One region of the Pantoea sp. USHLN298 genome, then DNA from elsewhere that is predicted to be linked to it. Evidence: predicted binding sites of a transcription regulator. Region 1 holds the regulator's gene; the other holds the start of a gene.
What was found. The regulator CRP, encoded in region 1, controls carbon source genes, mostly activating them, when cyclic AMP is high. The targets are predictions, from matches to a motif close to ATGTGANNNNNNTCACAT.
Positions count from the first base shown of each region.

Region 2: WFK59_RS09540 (YfcZ/YiiS family protein) is a predicted target of CRP. The motif match lies at 6,911-6,928, and genes of this name have one in related genera.

Region 1 covers NZ_JBBCRO010000007.1:47,907-58,036, forward strand. Annotated here, with positions in the region: gene WFK59_RS18200 (hydrolase) at 1-50, shown strand, start outside; gene WFK59_RS18205 (YheU family protein) at 55-273, shown strand; gene WFK59_RS18210 (phosphoribulokinase) at 335-1,204, shown strand; gene WFK59_RS18215 (OsmC family protein) at 1,232-1,636, opposite strand; gene crp (cAMP-activated global transcriptional regulator CRP) at 1,940-2,572, shown strand; gene WFK59_RS18225 (YccS/YhfK family putative transporter) at 2,630-4,705, shown strand; gene argD (bifunctional acetylornithine/succinyldiaminopimelate transaminase) at 4,707-5,927, opposite strand; gene WFK59_RS18235 (aminodeoxychorismate synthase component II) at 6,009-6,584, opposite strand; gene WFK59_RS18240 (putative adenosine monophosphate-protein transferase Fic) at 6,626-7,219, opposite strand; gene WFK59_RS18245 (YhfG family protein) at 7,209-7,379, opposite strand; gene ppiA (peptidylprolyl isomerase A) at 7,480-8,052, opposite strand; gene tsgA (MFS transporter TsgA) at 8,313-9,491, shown strand; gene WFK59_RS18260 (cytosine deaminase) at 9,529-10,130, opposite strand, start outside.
Region 2 covers NZ_JBBCRO010000003.1:358,035-368,164, reverse strand. Annotated here, with positions in the region: gene ccmE (cytochrome c maturation protein CcmE) at 1-222, shown strand, start outside; gene WFK59_RS09570 (heme lyase CcmF/NrfE family subunit) at 219-2,177, shown strand; gene WFK59_RS09565 (DsbE family thiol:disulfide interchange protein) at 2,174-2,731, shown strand; gene WFK59_RS09560 (cytochrome c-type biogenesis protein) at 2,728-3,183, shown strand; gene ccmI (c-type cytochrome biogenesis protein CcmI) at 3,183-4,394, shown strand; gene mlaA (phospholipid-binding lipoprotein MlaA) at 4,539-5,303, shown strand; gene fadL (long-chain fatty acid transporter FadL) at 5,379-6,662, opposite strand; gene WFK59_RS09540 (YfcZ/YiiS family protein) at 7,021-7,317, shown strand; gene fadI (acetyl-CoA C-acyltransferase FadI) at 7,480-8,790, shown strand; gene fadJ (fatty acid oxidation complex subunit alpha FadJ) at 8,790-10,130, shown strand, end outside.

The DNA of each region.
Region 1 (10,130 bases):
GGCTTGAACAGCGCATACCCCAATGGATGACCCCTTTTCTGGATACCTGACGTTGTGATTATTCCCTGGCAACAGGTCTCACCTGAGACCCTCGAAAATCTGATTGAAACCTTCGTGCTGCGTGAAGGCACCGACTACGGCGAGCAGGAGCGCAGCCTGAACGAAAAAGTGGCTGACGTCCGCCGCCAGCTGGAAACCGGTGAAGTGGTGCTGGTGTGGTCGGAGCTGCATGAATCGGTCAATATTATGCCGCGCAAAGAATTTCGCGGCTGATGCGCCGATCGGCAATTCATGGTAACAATGCCCATGGCCCGACCTCACAGGGAGCTTTTTTATGTCTGCACGCCATCCGATAATTGCCGTCACCGGTTCCAGCGGCGCGGGAACCACCACCACCAGCCTCGCGTTCCGTAAAATCTTTCAGCAGCTCGATCTGCACGCTGCCGAACTGGAAGGCGACAGTTTTCACCGCTTCACCCGGCCGGAAATGGATATGGCGATCCGCAAAGCGCGCGATCTGGGCCGTCATGTCAGTTACTTCGGTCCGGAAGCCAATGACTTTGGCCTGCTGGAGCAGAGCTTTAAACAGTATGGGCTCAACGGTGAGGGCCAGTCGCGTAAATACCTGCATACCTATGACGAAGCCGTTCCGTGGAATCAGGTGCCGGGCACCTTTACGCCGTGGCAACCGCTGCCGCAAAACACCGATATTCTGTTTTACGAAGGACTGCACGGCGGCGTGGTGACCGCCCAGCATAACGTGGCTGAGCATGTCGATTTACTGGTCGGCGTGGTACCGATTGTCAACCTGGAGTGGATTCAGAAGCTGGTGCGTGACACCAGCGAACGCGGCCATTCGCGGGAAGCGGTGATGGACTCGGTGGTGCGCTCGATGGAAGATTACATCAACTTCATTACGCCGCAGTTCTCGCGCACTCACCTTAACTTCCAGCGCGTGCCGACGGTGGATACCTCGAACCCGTTTGCCGCCCGTGCTATTCCGTCACTGGATGAGAGTTTCGTGGTGATCCACTTCCAGGCGCTGGACGATATCGACTTCCCTTACCTGCTGGCGATGCTGCAGGGATCGTTTATCTCGCACATTAATACGCTGGTGGTGCCGGGCGGAAAGATGGGGCTGGCGATGGAGTTGATCATGGGACCACTGGTGAAGCGACTGGTGGAAGGCAAGCGAATAGAATAAGAGGCCGCAGAGCGGCCCCCGCAGAGATCAGCGTTCGATCACTTCATAGCTGTGGGTAATGGTGACGCCTTTGCCCAGCATGATGGCAACCGAGCAATATTTTTCTGCAGAAAGATCCACCGCGCGTGAGACCGCTTTATCCTGGAGCGCTTTGCCGCTAACGATAAAGTGCAGGTTGATGTGCGTAAAGATTCGCGGCGCCTCTTCACGACGTTCTGAGGTCAGTTTCACTTCACAATCAGCCACATCGTTGCGGCCTTTTTGCAGAATTGAAACCACGTCGATGGCGCTACATCCGCCCGCCGCCATCAGCACCATCTCCATTGGGCTGGGCGCTTTATCACCCGAATTGCCATCCATTAATACCTGATGGCCGGACGACGACTCACCGAGGAATGTCAGCCCTTCTACCCATTTCACTCTTGCCTGCATGATTTTCGCTCCAGAATATGCGGTTTTGCCGTCAGAGTACGCTTTCGCCTGGTAAACAGCAATCCAGAGAAATCCGCTGTTAGCTGAAGCGAGACAACAGAAGACAGTCGGCAAAAGCTGTGCTACAAACAGTGCTGAAAATATTTTTCGTCACCCGATGGCGAAGCCGGGAAGAATGATGCGCACTGCGCCGAATGCAGCCCGAATAATTTCCTGTAAGGGAAACGCTTGAAGCTTTCATCGCCTGACAGGGAAAACTGCCCCCTGTATTTTGGGCACGATTACAACAGAGGATAATAGCGAATGGTTCTCGGCAAACCGCAAACAGACCCTACACTCGAATGGTTCCTGTCCCATTGCCATATTCACAAGTATCCATCCAAAAGTACGCTGATTCACCAAGGTGAAAAAGCAGAAACGCTTTACTACATCGTGAAAGGTTCCGTCGCGGTTCTGATTAAAGATGAAGAAGGCAAAGAGATGATTCTTTCTTACCTGAATCAGGGCGATTTTATTGGCGAGCTTGGCCTGTTCGAAGAAGGTCAGGAGCGCAGCGCCTGGGTACGTGCGAAAACCGCGTGCGAAGTGGCGGAGATTTCCTACAAGAAATTCCGTCAGCTGATCCAGGTTAACCCCGATATCCTGATGCGACTCTCGTCGCAGATGGCGCGTCGCCTGCAGGTTACGTCTGAAAAAGTGGGTAACCTCGCTTTCCTCGACGTCACCGGACGCATTGCTCAGACTCTGCTTAACCTGGCGAAGCAGCCAGACGCCATGACGCATCCCGACGGCATGCAAATTAAAATTACTCGTCAGGAAATTGGCCAAATCGTTGGTTGCTCACGTGAAACCGTGGGCCGTATTTTGAAGATGCTGGAAGATCAGAACCTGATCTCCGCACACGGCAAAACCATCGTCGTTTACGGCACCCGCTAATTCCTGTCACCCACGGCGTGATGGCAACATCGCGCCGTTATTGTTTGTGTTGGGCCGATGTGGCGTCGAATTATTTACCATCCTGAAGTCAATTATGCCTTGCGGCAAACGCTGGTGCTCTGTCTGCCAGTGGCGCTGGGCTGGCTGGCTGGCGACCTGCAAAAAGGTCTGCTGTTCTCGTTAGTCCCCGCCTGTTGCAATATCGCCGGTCTGGATACCCCGCATAAACGTTTCTTCAAACGCCTGATTGTTGGCGGCAGCCTGTTTGCGCTCGGCAGTTTTCTGATTCAGTGGCTGACGCTGCACGCGATTCCTTTGCCGCTGATTCTGTTCGCGATGCCGCTGCTGCTGGGCGTCACCGGTGAAATTAGCCCGTTGCACGGCCGTCTGTTGCCGGGCTCGCTGATCGCCGCCATCTTCACGCTGAGTCTGATTGGCCGTATGCCGATCTACGTACCGCCGCTGCTCTATATCGGCGGCACGCTGTGGTACGGGCTGTTTAACTGGTTCTGGTTCTGGCTGTGGAAAGAGCAGCCGATGCGCGAAAGCCTGAGCCTGATCTACCGTGAGCTGGCCAACTATTGCGACGCCAAATATACCCTGCTGACCCAGCTGACCGATCCGGAAAAGGCCCTGCCGCCGCTGCTGGCGCGTCAGCAAAAAGTGGTCGATCTGATCACCACCTGTTACCAGCAGATGCACATGCTGTCTGCCAGTCGGGATCACAGCCATAAGCGGCTGACCCGTGCTTTTCAGGTGGCGCTGGATCTGCAGGAACATATCTCGGTCAGCCTGCATCAGCCGGAAGAGGTGCAGAAACTGGTGGAGCAGAGCCATGCGGAAGCGGTGATCCGCTGGAATGCCCAGACCATCTCGGCCCGCTTACGGGTGCTGGCGGATAACATTCTCTATCACCAGTTGCCCGATCGGTTTGGCATGGAGAAGCAGCTCGGCGCGCTGGAAAAAATTGCCCGCCAGCATCCTGATAATCCGGTGGGAAATTTCTGTCTTTATCACTTTAACCGCATCGCGCGGGTGCTGCGTACGCAAAAGCCGCTCTATCAGCGTGACCTGATGGCCGATCGCCAGCGCCGTCTGCCGCTGCTGCCGGCGCTGCGCAGTTATCTTTCCTGGCGTTCGTCTGCACTGCGCACCGCCGGTCGTTTTGCCGTGATGCTGATGCTGGGCAGTGCGCTGGCGCTGTTTTTCAATATTCCGAAGCCCTACTGGATTCTGATGACCATTATGTTCGTCAGCCAGAACGGCTATAGCGCCACCCGGGTTCGTATTCAGCACCGGGCGCTGGGCACTTTTGTCGGACTGGTGATTGCCGCCGCCACCTTACGTCTCGCGGTACCGGAGTCGCTGGTGCTGATGATCATGCTGGTGATCACTTTTATCAGCTACCGCTTTACCCGCCAGTTTTACGGCTGGTCGATGATTGGCTTCACGGTGACGGCGGTCTACTCGCTGCAACTGCTGTCGCTGAATGGCGCGCAGTTCCTGCTGCCGCGCCTGATGGATACCCTGATGGGCTGCCTGATCGCCTTCGGCGGGATGCTGTGGCTCTGGCCGCAGTGGCAGAGCGGCTTGCTGCGACAGAACGCCCATGACGCGCTGGAAACTTACCAGGATGCGCTGCGGCTGCTGCTGGGCGCGGAACAGTCGCCGGAGAAGCTCGCTTATCAGCGGGTACGGGTTAATCAGGCGCACAATGCGCTGTTTAACTCCCTGAACCAGGCGATGCAGGAACCGGCTTTTAACGCCCAGTATCTCAAGGATATGCGGCTGTGGGTCACCCATAGCCAGTTCATTGTTGAGCACATCAATGCGATGACGATACTGGCGCGGGAACATACCATGCTGACCGCCACGCTGGCGGAGCGCTATCTGCAGTCGTGCGAAATTGCGCTGCAACGTTGCCAGCAGCGGCTGGAATATGATGGTGCCAGTTCGCAGGTCAATCTGCTGGATGAGCTGGAAAATATTAATGAAGGGCCGGTGACGGTGCTGGAGCAGCATGTGCGCCGCATTCTGGATCATCTGAGCGTGATGCACACCATTTCATCGCTGGCGTGGAGCCAGCGACCACAGCATGGCCGCTGGCTGATCAGACGGTTACGCAAAAACTAAATCAGCCGGCGATCACCTTGCTGACGGCGGTCGCAAAGCGGCGCATACCCTCTTCGATATCGGCGGGCTCGATGATCAGTGAAGGCGCGAAACGCATCACGTCGGTGCCAGCCACCAGCACCATCACGCCTTCCGCGGCGGCGGCATTCAGAATGTCACGCGCCTTGCCGGCGTGTTGCGGCTTCAGCGCCGCGCCAATCAGCAGGCCTTTACCACGAATGTCGCTGAACAGATCGTATTTTGCATCTATCGCCTGCAGCGCGCTGACAAACTGCTGACGCCGGAGATCAACGCCTTCCAGCACCTCAGGGGTATTGATAATATCCAGCGCCGTTTCCGCAATGGCGCAGGCCAGCGGATTGCCGCCATAGGTCGTGCCGTGCACGCCGGGTGCCATAGTCGAGGCGATCTCGTTAGTGGTCAGCATGGCGCTGACCGGAAAACCGCCGCCCAGCGCTTTGGCAGAGGTCAGAATATCGGGCTGCACACCGTAATGCTCATAGGCAAACAGCTTGCCGCTGCGTCCCATGCCGCTCTGCACTTCATCCAGCACCAGCAGCGCCTGATGCTGATCGCACAGGTCACGCAGCCCCTGCATAAATTCCTGCGTGGCGGGCACGACGCCGCCCTCGCCCTGAATCGGCTCAACCACGATAGCGCAGGTGTGATCGTCGATAACCGCTTTCACCGCATCCAGGTCATTAAAGGGAACATGGACGATATCGGCCGGTTTAGGACCGAATCCATCAGAATATTTTGGCTGCCCGCCGACCGTCACGGTAAACAGCGTCCGGCCATGAAAGGCGTTGTGGAAGGCGATGATCTTGCTCTTGAACGGGCTGTGACGTTTGCAGGCGTAATAGCGCGCCAGTTTAAACGCCGCTTCATTCGCTTCGGCACCGGAGTTGGCGAAAAACACCCGATCGGCAAAGGTGGCGCTGATGAGCTTACTGGCGAGACGCAGCGCCGGTTCGTTGGTGAAGACGTTGCTGGTATGCCACAGGGTTTCGCCCTGGCTTTTCAGCGTCTCTACCAGCGCAGGATGGCAATGGCCGAGCGCAGTCACCGCGATGCCGCCAGAAAAGTCGATATACTCTTTGCCCTGCTGATCCCAGACTCGGCTGCCCTTGCCTTTCACCGGCACGAACTGCGCTGGTGCATAAACAGGCAAAATAACGTTATCGAACGTTTCGCGTGTGACCGCAATTTTTTCGGCTGCCATGAGTGACTCCCTTTGAGTGATTGTTGTGCTTCTGTGAAATAATAATCACAAAATATGCATAAAAAATCACTCAAAGGCAAACTATTGCGTCAGGAAATTGTGCAGCAACTGGTGTCCCTGCTCGCTGAGAATGCTTTCAGGATGGAATTGCACCCCTTCCAGCGCCAGGGTTTTATGGCGGATTCCCATGATCTCGTCGGGCTGGCCGTCACGCAGGCTCCAGGCGGTGACTTCAAAGGCGTCGGGTAGCGTATCGCGTTTGACGATTAATGAGTGATAGCGGGTGACGGTGAGTGGGTTGTTGAGCTGGCGGAACACGCCGCTGTTGCTGTGCTGGATCAGCGAGGTTTTCCCGTGCATCACCTGGCGGGCGCGCACCACTTCGCCGCCCCAGGCCTGAGCCATCGCCTGATGTCCGAGACAGACACCCAGCACCGGCAGCCGCCCGGCGAAATGGCGAATCGCCGCCAGTGAAATACCGGCTTCGTTGGGCGTGCAGGGTCCAGGTGAAATCACCAGATGGGTCAGCGGCAGCGCATCCATCTGTTGCAGGGTGATGGCATCGTTGCGCACCACCCGCACCTGCGCGCCCAGCTCACAGAAATATTGATAGAGATTCCAGGTAAACGAGTCGTAGTTGTCGATCAGCAGCAGCATGACGAATCCAGGGTGGTTATCAGCGCCGCTATTCTACGCGGTTACGCCGGCTCGCTCACCACTTTCGCAAAAACCTGCTCCAGCGGCTGCAGGTCACCCGCGACACCGGCCTGATTCGCCGCTAGCCAGTTTTCGGCATCAATCGCTTCCCACGCCAGCAGATAACCCGCATGCAGCGCCAGCTGCTCGAAAAAGATGCGTTGCGCCCGGCCATTGCCTTCACGGAAAGGATGCAGCACGTTGATTTCGCAATAGTAATGCGCAATGCGCTGCACAAACGCATCGCGTGGCAGATCCGCCAGCCCGTTCTCATCTTCCAGCGCCGCCATCAGGGCGTTGCCCTCTTTTTCGATATATTCGAAGTGACAGAAGGGTGTCTCATCACGCCAGATATCAATGGTGCGCAGCTCACCGGCCCAGCTGTAAACATCCTGGAACAGCGTACGGTGGATCAGCCGCAGCCAGGGAAAGCCGGCATTACGCGGACCTAACTCCAGCGTCGCCAGCCGGGCAGCGCTGAAACTCAGCTCGGCTTTACGCAGCTGGGCGGCGTCATGAATATCGAGCAAATTCTTCAGCACGTTGTCGTTGTGCCACAGGTAGGGATCCTGACTGACCGCGATATTAGAGACCATATTGCCTCCTCAGCGACGCCAGGCGTGCCGCCGCCTCATCGCCTTTTAGCGCGGGTTCATTGTGGCTGAAGCCTTCCAGCCGACAACTGGCCTGATAGCTGGCGCTACGCCGCTGCTGCCACAGTGTGGCCTTTTGTTTTTCGGTGAGTTTGTTGGCCATGCCGCCTCCTGCTCCGGTTTTGCCCTAATAAGTATAAGAGCAAATTCTGGCTTTGCCGGATGCGGGAAGGTGTCGCCATCCGCAGATGGCGACCGGACCGTTAAGGCAGAACTTTAGCGGAGAGGATAACTACCGGTTTAGACGGGACATTCTGGTAAGGACCCACATCTTTGGTCGGTACCTGAGAAATTTTGTCAGCCACATCCTGACCTTTCACAATCTTACCAAAGACCGCATAGCCAAAATCACGCTGACCGTGATCGAGGAAGGCGTTATCGGCCACGTTGAGAAAGAACTGGCTGGTGGCGCTGTCTTTATCGGCAGTGCGTGCCATAGAGATAGTGCCACGCAGGTTGCGCAGGCCGTTATCCGCCTCATTTTTGATTGGCGCATTGGTCTGCTTCTGCTGCATGTCGGTGGTAAAGCCGCCGCCCTGCACCATAAAGCCCGGGATCACGCGATGAAAAATGGTGTTGTTGTAGAAACCATTGTTGACGTAATCAACGAAGTTTTTCACCGAAACCGGCGCTTTCTGGTTATTCAGTTCGAGTTCGATGTTGCCGGCAGAGGTGGTGAGCAGGACGTGGGTATCGCCTTTTGCGGCCAGAGCCGAGGCGGAAACAGATGAGAGCGCTAACAGGGTAATTGCCGCTGTTAAAGTACGTTTAAACATGAAAGATTCCTTACCTTGGAGAGCTAGCTCAAAAACGTGATTGATTGTAAAGAGCATGTAATGCAAGCACCAGCGTTTTACCTATATTTACGCTGCGGCTAAAAAAGCGCCAGCGCGCTTCAAACCCTCTCTTTTGCGTGATTAAAATCACACAACACATGAAATGTAGATCTCCAGTTTCACTGGTTGTTTATTAAGATCACAGTTCCGTTTACACTTTCTGACACTTTTTGCCACCGGTTTCCCAACAGGTTCAGAACATGACAAACCGTAATCGTATCGGCCTTACCTGGATAAGCTTTTTCTCGTATGCGCTTACCGGCGCGCTGGTGATCGTTACCGGCATGGTAATGGGCGATATCGCGAAAGATTTCCAGATCCCCATCTCCAGCATGAGTAATACCTTCACCTTCCTTAACAGCGGGATTCTGGCCGCCGTTTTCCTTAATGCCTGGCTGATGGTGATTGTGCCACTCAAGCGCCAGCTGATTTTCGGTTTCGTCCTGATGGTACTGGCGATCATTGGCTTAATGACCAGCCGCGATCTCAGCATCTTCTCGCTCTGCATGTTCGTGCTGGGCGTGGTCAGCGGCATTACTATGTCGATCGGAACCTTCCTGATTACCCACATGTACGAAGGTCGTCAGCGCGGCTCACGTCTGCTGTTTACCGACTCCTTCTTCAGCATGGCGGGCACGCTGTTTCCGGTGCTGGCGGGTATTCTGCTGGCGCGTCAGCTGCCATGGTACTGGGTTTACGTCTGCATTGGCTTCATCTATGTGGCGATTTTCATCATGACGCTGTTTGTTGAGTTTCCGGTGCTGCGCAAGCCGGAAAACAGCCCGACCGTCGAAAAGGAAAAATGGGGCGTTGGTGTGCTGCTGCTGGCGGTTGCCGCGCTGTGCTACATCCTGGGTCAGCTTGGCTTTATCTCCTGGGTACCGGAATACGCTACCAAAGTCATGGGCATGAACATTGATAACGCCGGACAGCTGGTCGGCAGCTTCTGGACCGCCTATATGGTCGGGATGTGGGCGTTCAGCTTCCTGCTGCGTTTCTTCGACCTGCAACGTATCCTGATGGTGCTGGCGGGTCTGGCAACGCTGCTGATGTACTGGTTCGTCAGCAGTCAGGATGCCGGTATGCTGAAGTGGATCATTATGGTGCTGGGCTTCAGCTCCAGCGCCATTTACACCACCATCATTACGCTCGGCTCGCTGCAGACCAAAGTGGCGTCACCAAAACTGGTGAACTTTATTCTGACCTGCGGCACCGTCGGCACCATGCTGACCTTTGTGGTTACCGCGCCGATCGTTGAGAAGAGCGGCGTCCATACTGCGCTGGTCACCGCTAACGGTCTCTATGCCGTGGTGTTTGTGATGTGCGTCCTGCTGGGACTGGTCACGAAACATCGCTCACACGGTCACGTCACTCATTAATCTCTCCGGGCGGCAAAATTTTGCCGCCCTCTTCTTATTAGCGCCGGAAGTTGACGCGCTCCTGCTCCCGCCAGTAAATCTCACTCTCTGCCGGTCTGGTCGCCGCAATCACTTCGCCACGCCGCAGCGAATAGCGCACCGGAACCTGCCGTCTTACCGCATCAAAACCGCTCTCTGCAGGCAGAATGATCAGGCTGGCCTCGTGGCCGCTCTCAATGCCGTAGCCGGACAGATGCAGGGTTCTGGCACTGTTGTGGGTAATCAGATCCAGGCCCGCATCAATCTGTTCGTAACCCATTAACTGGCAGACGTGCAACCCCATATGCAGCACCTGTAGCATGTTCGCGGTGCCAAGCGGATACCAGGGATCGAACACGTCGTCATGGCCGAAGCAGACGTTAATCTCCGCCTCCAGCATCTCTTTCACCCGTGTAATACCGCGCCGCTTAGGATAGTGATCGAACCGGCCCTGCAGGTGAATATTGACCAGCGGATTGGCGACGAAATTAATACCTGACAGTTTTAACAGACGGAACAGCCGTGAGGTGTAGGCACCGTTATAAGAGTGCATGGCGGTGGTGTGGCTGGCGGTGACCCGCGCCCCGTTGCCGTCACGATGCGCCAGCGCCGCCACGGTTT
Region 2 (10,130 bases), on a different contig from region 1:
GGCGTCGTCAGCGTCAGTTTTGAAGGGATTTTGCCGGACCTGTTCCGCGAAGGGCAGGGCGTGGTGGCACAAGGGGTGCTGGAGTCGGGCAACCGGATTACTGCCAAAGAGGTGCTGGCGAAGCACGATGAAAAATATACGCCGCCGGAGATTGAAGACGCGATGAAGAAAAATCACAACGGCCCGCAGTCGCTGTATCAGCCAGGAAAACAGTCATCATGATGCCGGAAATCGGAACCTTTCTGCTCTGTCTGGCACTGGGTATCTCGCTGCTGCTCAGCACCTATCCGCTGTGGGGCGCTGTGCGCCAGGATGCGCGCCTGATGGCAATGGCGCGTCCGCTGGCCGCTGGCCTGTTTGTGCTGATTGCCGCGGCATTTTTGCTGCTGGTCTGGGCGTTCATCGCCAACGATTTTACCGTCAGCTACGTCGCCACCAACTCCAACAGTCTGCTGCCGGTCTATTACCGCATCGCTGCCACCTGGGGCGCTCATGAAGGTTCACTGCTGCTGTGGGTGCTGCTGCTCAGTAGCTGGACGGTGGCGGTGGCGATCTTCAGTCGCGGCATGCCTCAGGATGCGCTGGCCCGCGTGCTGGCGGTGATGGGAATGATCAACCTCGGTTTCCTGCTGTTTATCCTGCTGACCTCCAATCCGTTCAGCCGGACCTTGCCCGACTTCCCGATTGATGGTCACGACCTGAATCCGATGCTGCAGGATATCGGCCTGATCTTCCATCCGCCGCTGCTCTATATGGGTTATGTCGGTTTCTCGGTGGCGTTCGCGTTTGCTATTGCCTCCTTAATGGCCGGACGGCTTGATACTGCCTGGGCGCGCTGGTCGCGTCCCTGGACTACCGCGGCCTGGGTATTTCTCACCATCGGTATCGTGCTCGGTTCAGCCTGGGCCTATTACGAACTCGGCTGGGGCGGCTGGTGGTTCTGGGACCCGGTGGAAAATGCCTCGTTTATGCCGTGGCTGGCGGGCACGGCGTTAATGCACTCGCTGGCGGTCACCGAAAAGCGCGGCACCTTTAAGGCCTGGACGGTGTTGCTGGCCATTACCGCGTTCTCGCTCAGCCTGCTCGGCACCTTCCTGGTTCGTTCCGGTGTGCTGGTTTCGGTTCACTCTTTTGCGTCCGATCCGGCGCGCGGCATGTTTATCCTCGCCTTCCTGGTGATTGTGATTGGCAGCTCGCTGCTGCTGTATGCGATTAAGGGCGGACAGGTGCGGAGCCGGGTACAAAATGAAACCTGGTCACGCGAATCCTTCCTGCTCAGCAACAACGTACTGCTGATTGCCGCCATGCTTGTAGTGCTGCTCGGCACGCTGCTGCCGCTGGTGCATAAGCAGCTGGGACTGGGCAGCATCTCGGTGGGCGAGCCGTTCTTCAACACCATGTTCAGCTGGCTGATGGCGCCGTTTGCCTTGCTGCTGGGGATCGGGCCGCTGGTGCGCTGGCGTCGTGACCAGCCACAAAAGCTGGCGAAACGACTGGCGCTGGCGCTGATCGTGACGCTGGCGGGCTCAATCCTGATCCCCTGGTGGTTGCAGGATCGTATTGCTGCCATGACCGTGGTCGGTCTGCTGATGTCGCTGTGGATCATTGTGCTGACGCTGCTGGAACTGCATGAGCGCGCCACTCATCGGCACCGCTTCTTTAGCGGACTGCGCCATCTTTCGCGCAGCCACTGGGGCATGGTGCTGGGCCATCTTGGCGTCGGCGTCACAGTGATTGGCATCGCCTTCAGCACCCAGTACAGCGTCGAACGCGATGTGCGCATGAAGGCGGGTGACAGTGTGGACATTCACCACTATCACTTTGTTTTTCGCGGCGTCCAGAACCTGCAGGGTCCGAACTACAGCGGTGGCGCGGGCCTGATTGAAGTCACGCGCAACGGTAAACCGGAAGCGACGCTGCAGGCTGAAAAGCGTTTCTACACCGCCGCGCGCACCATGATGACCGAGGCGGCGATTGACGGCGGCTTCAGTCGCGATCTCTACGCGGCGTTAGGCGAAGAGCTGGATGATGGTGGCTGGGCCGTGCGGATCTATTACAAACCCTTTGTGCGCTGGATCTGGTTTGGCGGCCTGTTAATGGCGCTGGGTGGCCTGTTCTGCCTGTGCGATCCCCGTTATCGCGCCCGCAAAAAAGCGACACCTGAGGAGCTGGCATGAATAAGAAAATCCTGTTTATTCCGCTGGTGCTGTTTCTGCTGCTGGCGGCGGCGCTGCTGTGGCAGCTGTCACGCAATGCCGAGGGCGACGATCCGACCCGGCTGGAGTCGGCACTGATCGGCAAACCGGTGCCGCTGTTCCGGCTGGAAGCGCTGGACCAGCCGGGTAAAGTTTACGATCAGCAGGTGCTGACCGACGGCAAGCCGATTCTGCTGAACGTCTGGGCCACCTGGTGCCCGACCTGCCGCGCTGAACATCACTACCTGAATAGCCTGGCGGAGCAGGGCATTCGGGTGGTGGGACTGAACTACAAAGACGATCGTAACAAAGCGGTCAGCTGGCTGAATACGCTGGGTAACCCCTATGCGCTCAGCCTGTATGACGGCAACGGCATGCTCGGGCTGGATCTGGGGGTTTACGGCGCGCCGGAAACCTTCCTGATCGATGGCAAAGGCATCATTCGCTATCGCCATGCCGGCGATCTGAATGAGCGTGTCTGGCAGCAGGAAGTGAAGCCGTTGTGGATCAAATACAGTAAGGAGGCCGGAGCATGAGGCGTCTGTTACTGCTGGCCTGCGGTCTGCTGTTCAGCTTCAGCCTGTGGGCCACTATCGATACCCTGCAGTTCGATTCGGTAGCGCAGGAAGAACAGTACCGCGATCTGACCGCTTCGCTGCGCTGTCCGAAATGCCAGAACAACAGCATCGCCGACTCAAACGCGATGATTGCGGCGGATATGCGTCTCAAGGTCTATCAGCTGATGAAGCAGGGCCAGGATCGCCAGCAAATCATCGATTACATGGTGGCGCGCTACGGCAACTTCGTCACTTACCAGCCGCCCGTGACGCCATCAACGCTGATTTTGTGGGTCGGACCGGCGCTGTTCGTGCTGCTGGGCGGCGCAGTTATCGTGCTGCGCAGTCGCCAGCGCAAAACCCGCAGTGAGCTGGACGAAGATGAACAACAGCGTCTTGATGCGCTACTCAAGTCAGACAGGAAGCCGTAATGAGTGCATTTTGGATCACCCTTTTACTGTTATTACTGGCGGCCTGTGCTCTGTTCCTGGTCGCGGGCTGGCGGCAACGTCAGACCAGCGCGGGCGATCGCGATCGTCTCAATCAGCGCTTCTATCATCAGCGGCTGAGCGAGCTGGCGCAGGACGAAGAGCAGGGCGTGGTGGCGGAGCGGCCGGTGATGGAGCGGGAACTGCAACAGACGCTGCTGGCCGATATCCCGCCCGCCACTGCGCTGCAGCCGCACAGCAGCAGCCGCTGGATATTAGTGCCGGGACTGATTCTGCTGCTGGTGGTGTCGCTGGGGACTTATCTGAAAGTCGGCGGTCTGACGCAGCTGATCGGCTGGAAGCAGGTAGAGCAAGCGTATCCTGACCTGCGGGCGCGGTTAATGGACCCGGCAGCCAAACCGCTGAGTATGGAAGAGCTGGCACGGTTGCAGCTTGGGCTGCGCAGCGCACTGCAGTCGGAACCGGATAATCTTAACGACTGGACCATGCTGGGCCGGCTCGGCATGGTGCTGAATAACGCCAGCGTTGCCAGCCAGGCGTTTGAACGGGCCCTGCAGTTAGCGCCCAATGATACCGGGCTGAAGCAGGATTACGCCGAAGTGCTGACTCGCTCCAGCGATCCGCAGGATAACCGCCAGGCGGCGCTGCTGCTGCACGAATTGCTTAAAGCTGATGGTCACAACCTGCGTACTCTGGGCCTGCTGGCGTTCAATGCCTTTGAGCAACAGCAGTACGATCAGGCTATTGATGCCTGGCAAACGCTGCTGACGCTGTTACCGGCCAGTGATGAGCGGCGCGCCATGATTGCCCGCAGCATTGAACAGGCTAAAACCGCCGCCGGGCAGCAGAGCAGCCAGCTGGCGCTGACTATCAGCCTGACGCCGCAGGCAGAAAAAATGTTACCGCAAGGCGGAGTGTTGTATATTTCTGTGTCTGATGGTGTCTCGCCGGTGCCGGTAGCCGTGAAGCGCATGCCGCTCAGCCACTTCCCGTTATCGCTGACGCTGGATGACAGCAATGCCATGATGCCGGATCGCCTGCTGTCGGCGCAGCATCAGATCCAGGTCCGGGCGCGAATTTCGCGCGACGGCAGCGCCAACCCCCGGACGGGGGACTGGTCGGGTCTGAGTGCGATCACGCCCTGGGATGGTCATCAGCAGATAGCAGTAGAAATTAATCAACAGCAGCCCTGAGCGCGTGACCGATCACGTTCAGGCGGACCCCGTGGCAACCCCGGCTGACGTGAAGTTAGCTATGCTGATGGGATATGCAGGTTCGTTACCGGGCTGCCGCCTGAAAATGGGCAGACCTTTTTTCATCCGCACAGGGAGAATGGAATGAATTATCGCCTGACCAGCCTGGCTGTCGCCAGCCTCCTTCTGGTAGGTTGTGCCAGTTCGAAGCCAGCGAATGACGAACCCGCTCAGCGCAGCGATCCGTTCGAAGGCTTCAACCGCACGATGTTTAACTTTAACTACAACGTGCTGGACCCCTATGTGCTGCGCCCGGTGGCAGTGGCCTGGCGCGATTATGTGCCGGTACCGGCCCGTACCGGACTGAGTAATTTCCTCGGCAACCTTGAAGAGCCCGCCAGCATGGTCAACGCCATTCTGATCGGCAACGGACGGGATGCGGGCATTCACTTCACCCGCTTCTTCCTGAACAGCGTGCTGGGCCTGGGCGGCTTCATTGACGTGGCCGGTAAAGCCAATCCGGAGCTGGCGCGTGAAGAGCCGCACCGTTTCGGTACCACGCTGGGGCACTATGGCGTCGGATATGGTCCCTACGTAGAACTGCCGGCTTACGGCAGCTTTACCCTCCGTCAGGATGGCGGCGGTTACGTCGATACCCTCTATCCGGTTCTGGGCTGGCTGACCTGGCCGATGTCGATTGGTAAATGGACGCTGGAAGGTATTGAGACGCGGGCGCAATTGCTTGACTCGGATGCGATCCTGAAACAGCAAAGCGATCCTTACGCCTTTATCCGCAACGCCTATTTCCAGCGTCACGATTTCCTGGCGCGCGGCGGCAAGCTCAAGCCGGAAGAGAACCCGAACGCGGCAGCGATTCAGGACGATCTGCAGGATATCGACGCGCAGTAACTTTTCGCCAGCATCGGTTTCTGCCAGTAAAAAGGGCGACTCATTTGAGTCGCCCTTGTAGTTTGCCTTTGCGCATCAGAACTTATAGTTAAAGTTCGCGCCATACAGCCAGGCCTTACCTTCGGAATTAAAGGTATAAGGACCTTCTTTGACCGTTACGTTCTGACCATGCATATAAGAGATACCGACATCGACTGAGGCGTGATCGTCGAAGGCATAGGAGGTACCGGCGCTGAGCCACAGGCGATCCTGATCCGGGATCGAGATTGAGCGCTTATCGGCCGGAACCGGGCTGTCATCAAAGGCGATACCGGTACGGAAGGTCCAGTTCTGGTCATAGAAGTAGGTCGTCCCCAATGCAATACGCCAGGCATCGCGGTAACTCTCATCTTTATAGAACAGGGTCTGGCCGTTAGAACCGGTCGCCTTCAGCTCCTGGAACTGGCTCCAGCTGGTATAGGCCATGCTGTAGTGTACCGCCCACTGCGGCGCCACTTTGTGCCAGCCTGACACTTCCCACATTTCCGGCAGGTTAAGCGTCAGTGCGCCAGGAATGGTTGAACCGTTGGTGCCGAAAGGGATGCCTGACTGCTGCGGATTGTTAACCGCGTTCAGGGCGGAAGGGAGATTACTTTTGTAATCACCATCAAAATCGACTTTTACTTCCGAGCGATAGGTAAAGCCGAAACGGTTATTTTCATCCACTTCATACAGGATGCCGGCGTTCCAGCCGTAGCCCCACTCATCGCCTTTCAGATGGGCGACCTGGGTATCGGCCGGAATACGTAATGCCGCGCCTGATTCACCGGCATAACGCTCGATTTTGGCTTTGGCATAGACGGCATCAAATCCCACCCCAACACTGAAATGTTCATTCAGCCGGTAAGCGGTGCTGAGATTAAAGTTCCCGGTCATCAGGTCCGTTTTACCGCCATAGCCACCGGCGGTGTAACCATTATTAAACTCTGTCGCTAAGCCATAATTGGAGGTGGCAGAAGCACCGATCCACCATTGATCGTTAATCGGCTGAACGTAATGAATATTCGGCACCCACTGATTCGGGGCGATATTATCGGCATCGAGGCTACGACCGCTCTGACTGCGACCGCTGATATTGACATCCGGATCGATATAGACCGCGCCAATAGAGAATGCCGGACGATCCATTAATGCCATCGTCGCCGGGTTACGGCTGGCGGATGCGGCGGTATCGCCCATTGCGCCTTCGCCTGAATATGCGCGACCTAAACCAATCGAAGAAAATTCATTTAACTGAAACCCAGCTGCGTAAACGTGTGAAGAGACAAGTGCCACTGCAGCCGCCACGGCTGACTTTGCAAACAGGTTTTTATGGTTCATGACCACAACCTCATGTGAATTATTATTTAACGTTATTACGTCGCGTAACAAGGGACGGCGGATTGTAGGGACTGATGTAAATCGTACATATCAGACCAGTGCGGAGAGTATAGGTCCGACCTGTGTGCATGTTGCAATATTGTTTTTAAAATATTTCAGGATTGATCGCTTAAAATTCGATCTGCGTAACAAAACTGAGCTGGCGCAGCACAGCATAACCAGTCCAGTTTGTTCTGGATCAAATTTTATTGTGATATTCGTCACTTAGCTACCGCTTCGTGGCGCATCTTTAGCCGAAGAGGTAAAATCTGGCGTATAAAATTGCTTATCCCACCAGACCTATCGTCAGGAGAAAATAATGACTGATGCCATTAAAAAATGCAGTGCGACGGAAACCGCTGCCTGCTGTTGTGTTGATGTTGGCACGGTAATGGATAATACCGATTGCACCGCCAGCTGGTCGGAGTGGTTTGCCCAGCGCACTGAGGCGGAAGCCAAACTGGCCAGCCTGACCGAACGTGCCCGCCAGGTAGAGTCCGATCCCTGTCTGATTGAGGCGCGCTTCAGCGAGGTGGATCAGGGCGTCCAGCTTGATATCGATTTCACCTTCTGCTGCCAGGCAGAAACCCTGATTTTCCAGCTCGGTTTACGCTAACCCGCCCGACGCCGCGTTCAGCGCGGCGTTTTTCATTTTCGTGTTTCCCTTCGCACTTTTTCCCTTTCGATATTGGCGACTCACCCGCTTGTGGTTAACACTGGGATCAGGTCAGACCTCTTCAGGCAATGACGCCACGGTCCCGAGTCACAGGTGAGAACAATGAGCAAAGCGCAGCCGCTGCTGACGCGCGATGGCGAACGCATCGCGATTACCCACGGGTTACGTACCCCTTTTCTGCGCCAGGCGACCGGCTTCCACGGCATTCCGGCGGTGGAACTGGGCCGGATGGTGGTCAGCGAATTGATGGCGCGCAGTGAACTGCCGGTGGAAGTGATTGATCAACTGGTGTTTGGTCAGGTGGTGCAGATGCCGGAAGCACCAAACATTGCGCGCGAAATTGTCCTGAGTAGCGGCCTGAGCGTTCATACCGACGCCTACAGCGTCAGCCGCGCCTGCGCCACCAGTTTTCAGGCGGTGGCTAACGTTTGCGAAAGCCTGATGGCGGGAACTATCTCTGCCGGCATCGCCGGCGGCGCGGATTCGTCATCAGTGCTGCCGATTGGCGTCAGCAAAAGCCTGGCGCGGGCGCTGGTCGATCTCAATAAAGCCCGCAGCCTGCAGCAAAAACTGCAGATTCTGCGCCGCCTGCGTCCGCGCGATCTGCTGCCGGTACCGCCTGCGGTGGCCGAGTATTCAACCGGACTGCGAATGGGCGATACCGCCGAGCAGATGGCTAAAAGCCACGGCATCAGCCGCGAGGCGCAGGATGCGCTGGCGCTGCGATCTCATCAGCATGCCGCTAAAGCCTGGCAATCGGGCGTGCTGCAACAGGAAGTGATGGCGGCGATGGTGCCACCGTGGAAAAAACCGATCGACCAGGATAATAACGTGCGTATGGATGCAAAGGCGGAAGACTATGCCCGGCTGCGTCCGGCATTCGATCGCCAGTATGGCAGCGTCACCGCGGCCAACAGCACGCCGCTGACCGATGGCGCCGCCGCGGTCATTCTGATGCGCGAAGGACGCGCGCGTGAGCTGGGCCTGCAACCGCTGGGCTATCTGCGCAGCTATGCTTTTACCGCCATCGGCGTACAGCAGGATATGTTGCTGGGTCCGGCGTACGCCTCACCGCTGGCGCTGGATCGTGCCGGCGTCACCCTGGCCGATCTGACCCTGATTGATATGCATGAAGCCTTCGCCGCCCAGACCCTGAGTAACCTGCAGCTGTTCCGTGACGAGCGCTTTGCCCGCGAGGTGCTTAATCGGCCACACGCGCTGGGCGAAGTGAATGAAGAGCGTTTTAACGTACTGGGCGGATCGATCGCCTACGGTCATCCTTTTGCCGCTACCGGTGCGCGGATGATCACCCAGACGCTGAACGAACTGCGGCGGCGCGGCGGCGGGTTAGGGCTGGTCACCGCGTGTGCGGCGGGTGGTCTGGGTGCGGCAATGGTTCTGGAGGCCGAATAATGGAACAGAGTGCTTTTCATTTACAGATGCGGCTGGATCACGTTGGCGTCATCACCATCGACGTGCCGGGCGAGAAGATGAACACCCTCAAAGCGGAATTTGCCGGACAGATCACCGCCATCATTGCCGAGGCGCGGCGCGACCCGCAACTGGCGGGGCTGGTGCTGATTTCGGGCAAAGCTGACAATTTTATAGCGGGTGCAGACATCAGCATGATCGATCGCTGCCAGAGTGCCGCAGAGGCTGAAGCGCTGGCGAAGCAGGGGCAGGAAGTGATGGCGGCGCTGGCCGCCTTGCCTTTCCCGGTGGTGGCGGCGATTCACGGTGCCTGCCTCGGCGGTGGGCTTGAGCTGGCGCTGGCCTGCGATGCACGCATCTGTTCTCTGGATGATAAAACCCGCCTCGGCCTGCCGGAAGTCCAGCTTGGCTTATTGCCCGGTTCAGGAGGCACGCAGCGATTGCCCCGTTTGATTGGCGTGCAGCAGGCGTTGCCGCTGATCCTGACCGGCAAAAGTCTGCGGGCGAAGCAGGCACGTAAACTGGGCATCGTTGATGATGCGGTGCCGCAGGCGATCTTGCTGGAAACGGCGATTGCCAGAGTGAAAAAGGGCAAGGTCAGCGGCCGCACGCTGCCGCTGCGCGATCGGCTGCTGCATGGACCGCTGGCGCGTCAGGCGCTGTTTGCGCTGGCAACCCGCCAGACCGCCGCTAAAACCCAGGGCAACTACCCGGCGGCGAAACGCATCATTGAGGTGGTGCGAGTCGGGCTGGAGCAGGGCAGCCGCGCGGGGCATGAGGCTGAAGCACGCGCCTTTGGTGAACTGGCAATGACGCCAGAATCGGTTGCGTTACGCGGTCTGTTCTTCGCAACCACCGCGATGAAAAAAGAGCCGGGCGGTGACGCCACGCCGCGTCCGGTGCGCAGCATCGGCATTCTCGGTGGCGGTCTGATGGGCGGCGGTATCGCCAGCGTCAGTGCGATCAACGCCGGGTTGCCGGTGCGGATAAAAGATATCAGCCTGGCGGGTGTCAACCATGCGCTGAAAACCAGCTGGGATTTGCTGAGCAAAAAGGTGAAACGCCGTCAGATCACGCCGGCTCAGCGTCAGCAGCAGATGGCCCGCATTACCGGCGGCATCGATTATCAGGGCTTCGTCCGCCGTGATGTGGTGATTGAAGCGGTATTTGAAGACCTGGCGCTCAAGCAGCAGATGGTGCGCGAGATTGAATCGCACTGTCAGCCGCAGACCATTTTTGCCTCAAATACCTCTTCCTTGCCGATTGAGGAGATCGCTGCCGGGGCGCAGCGGCCGGAAAATATCATCGGGCTGCACTATTTC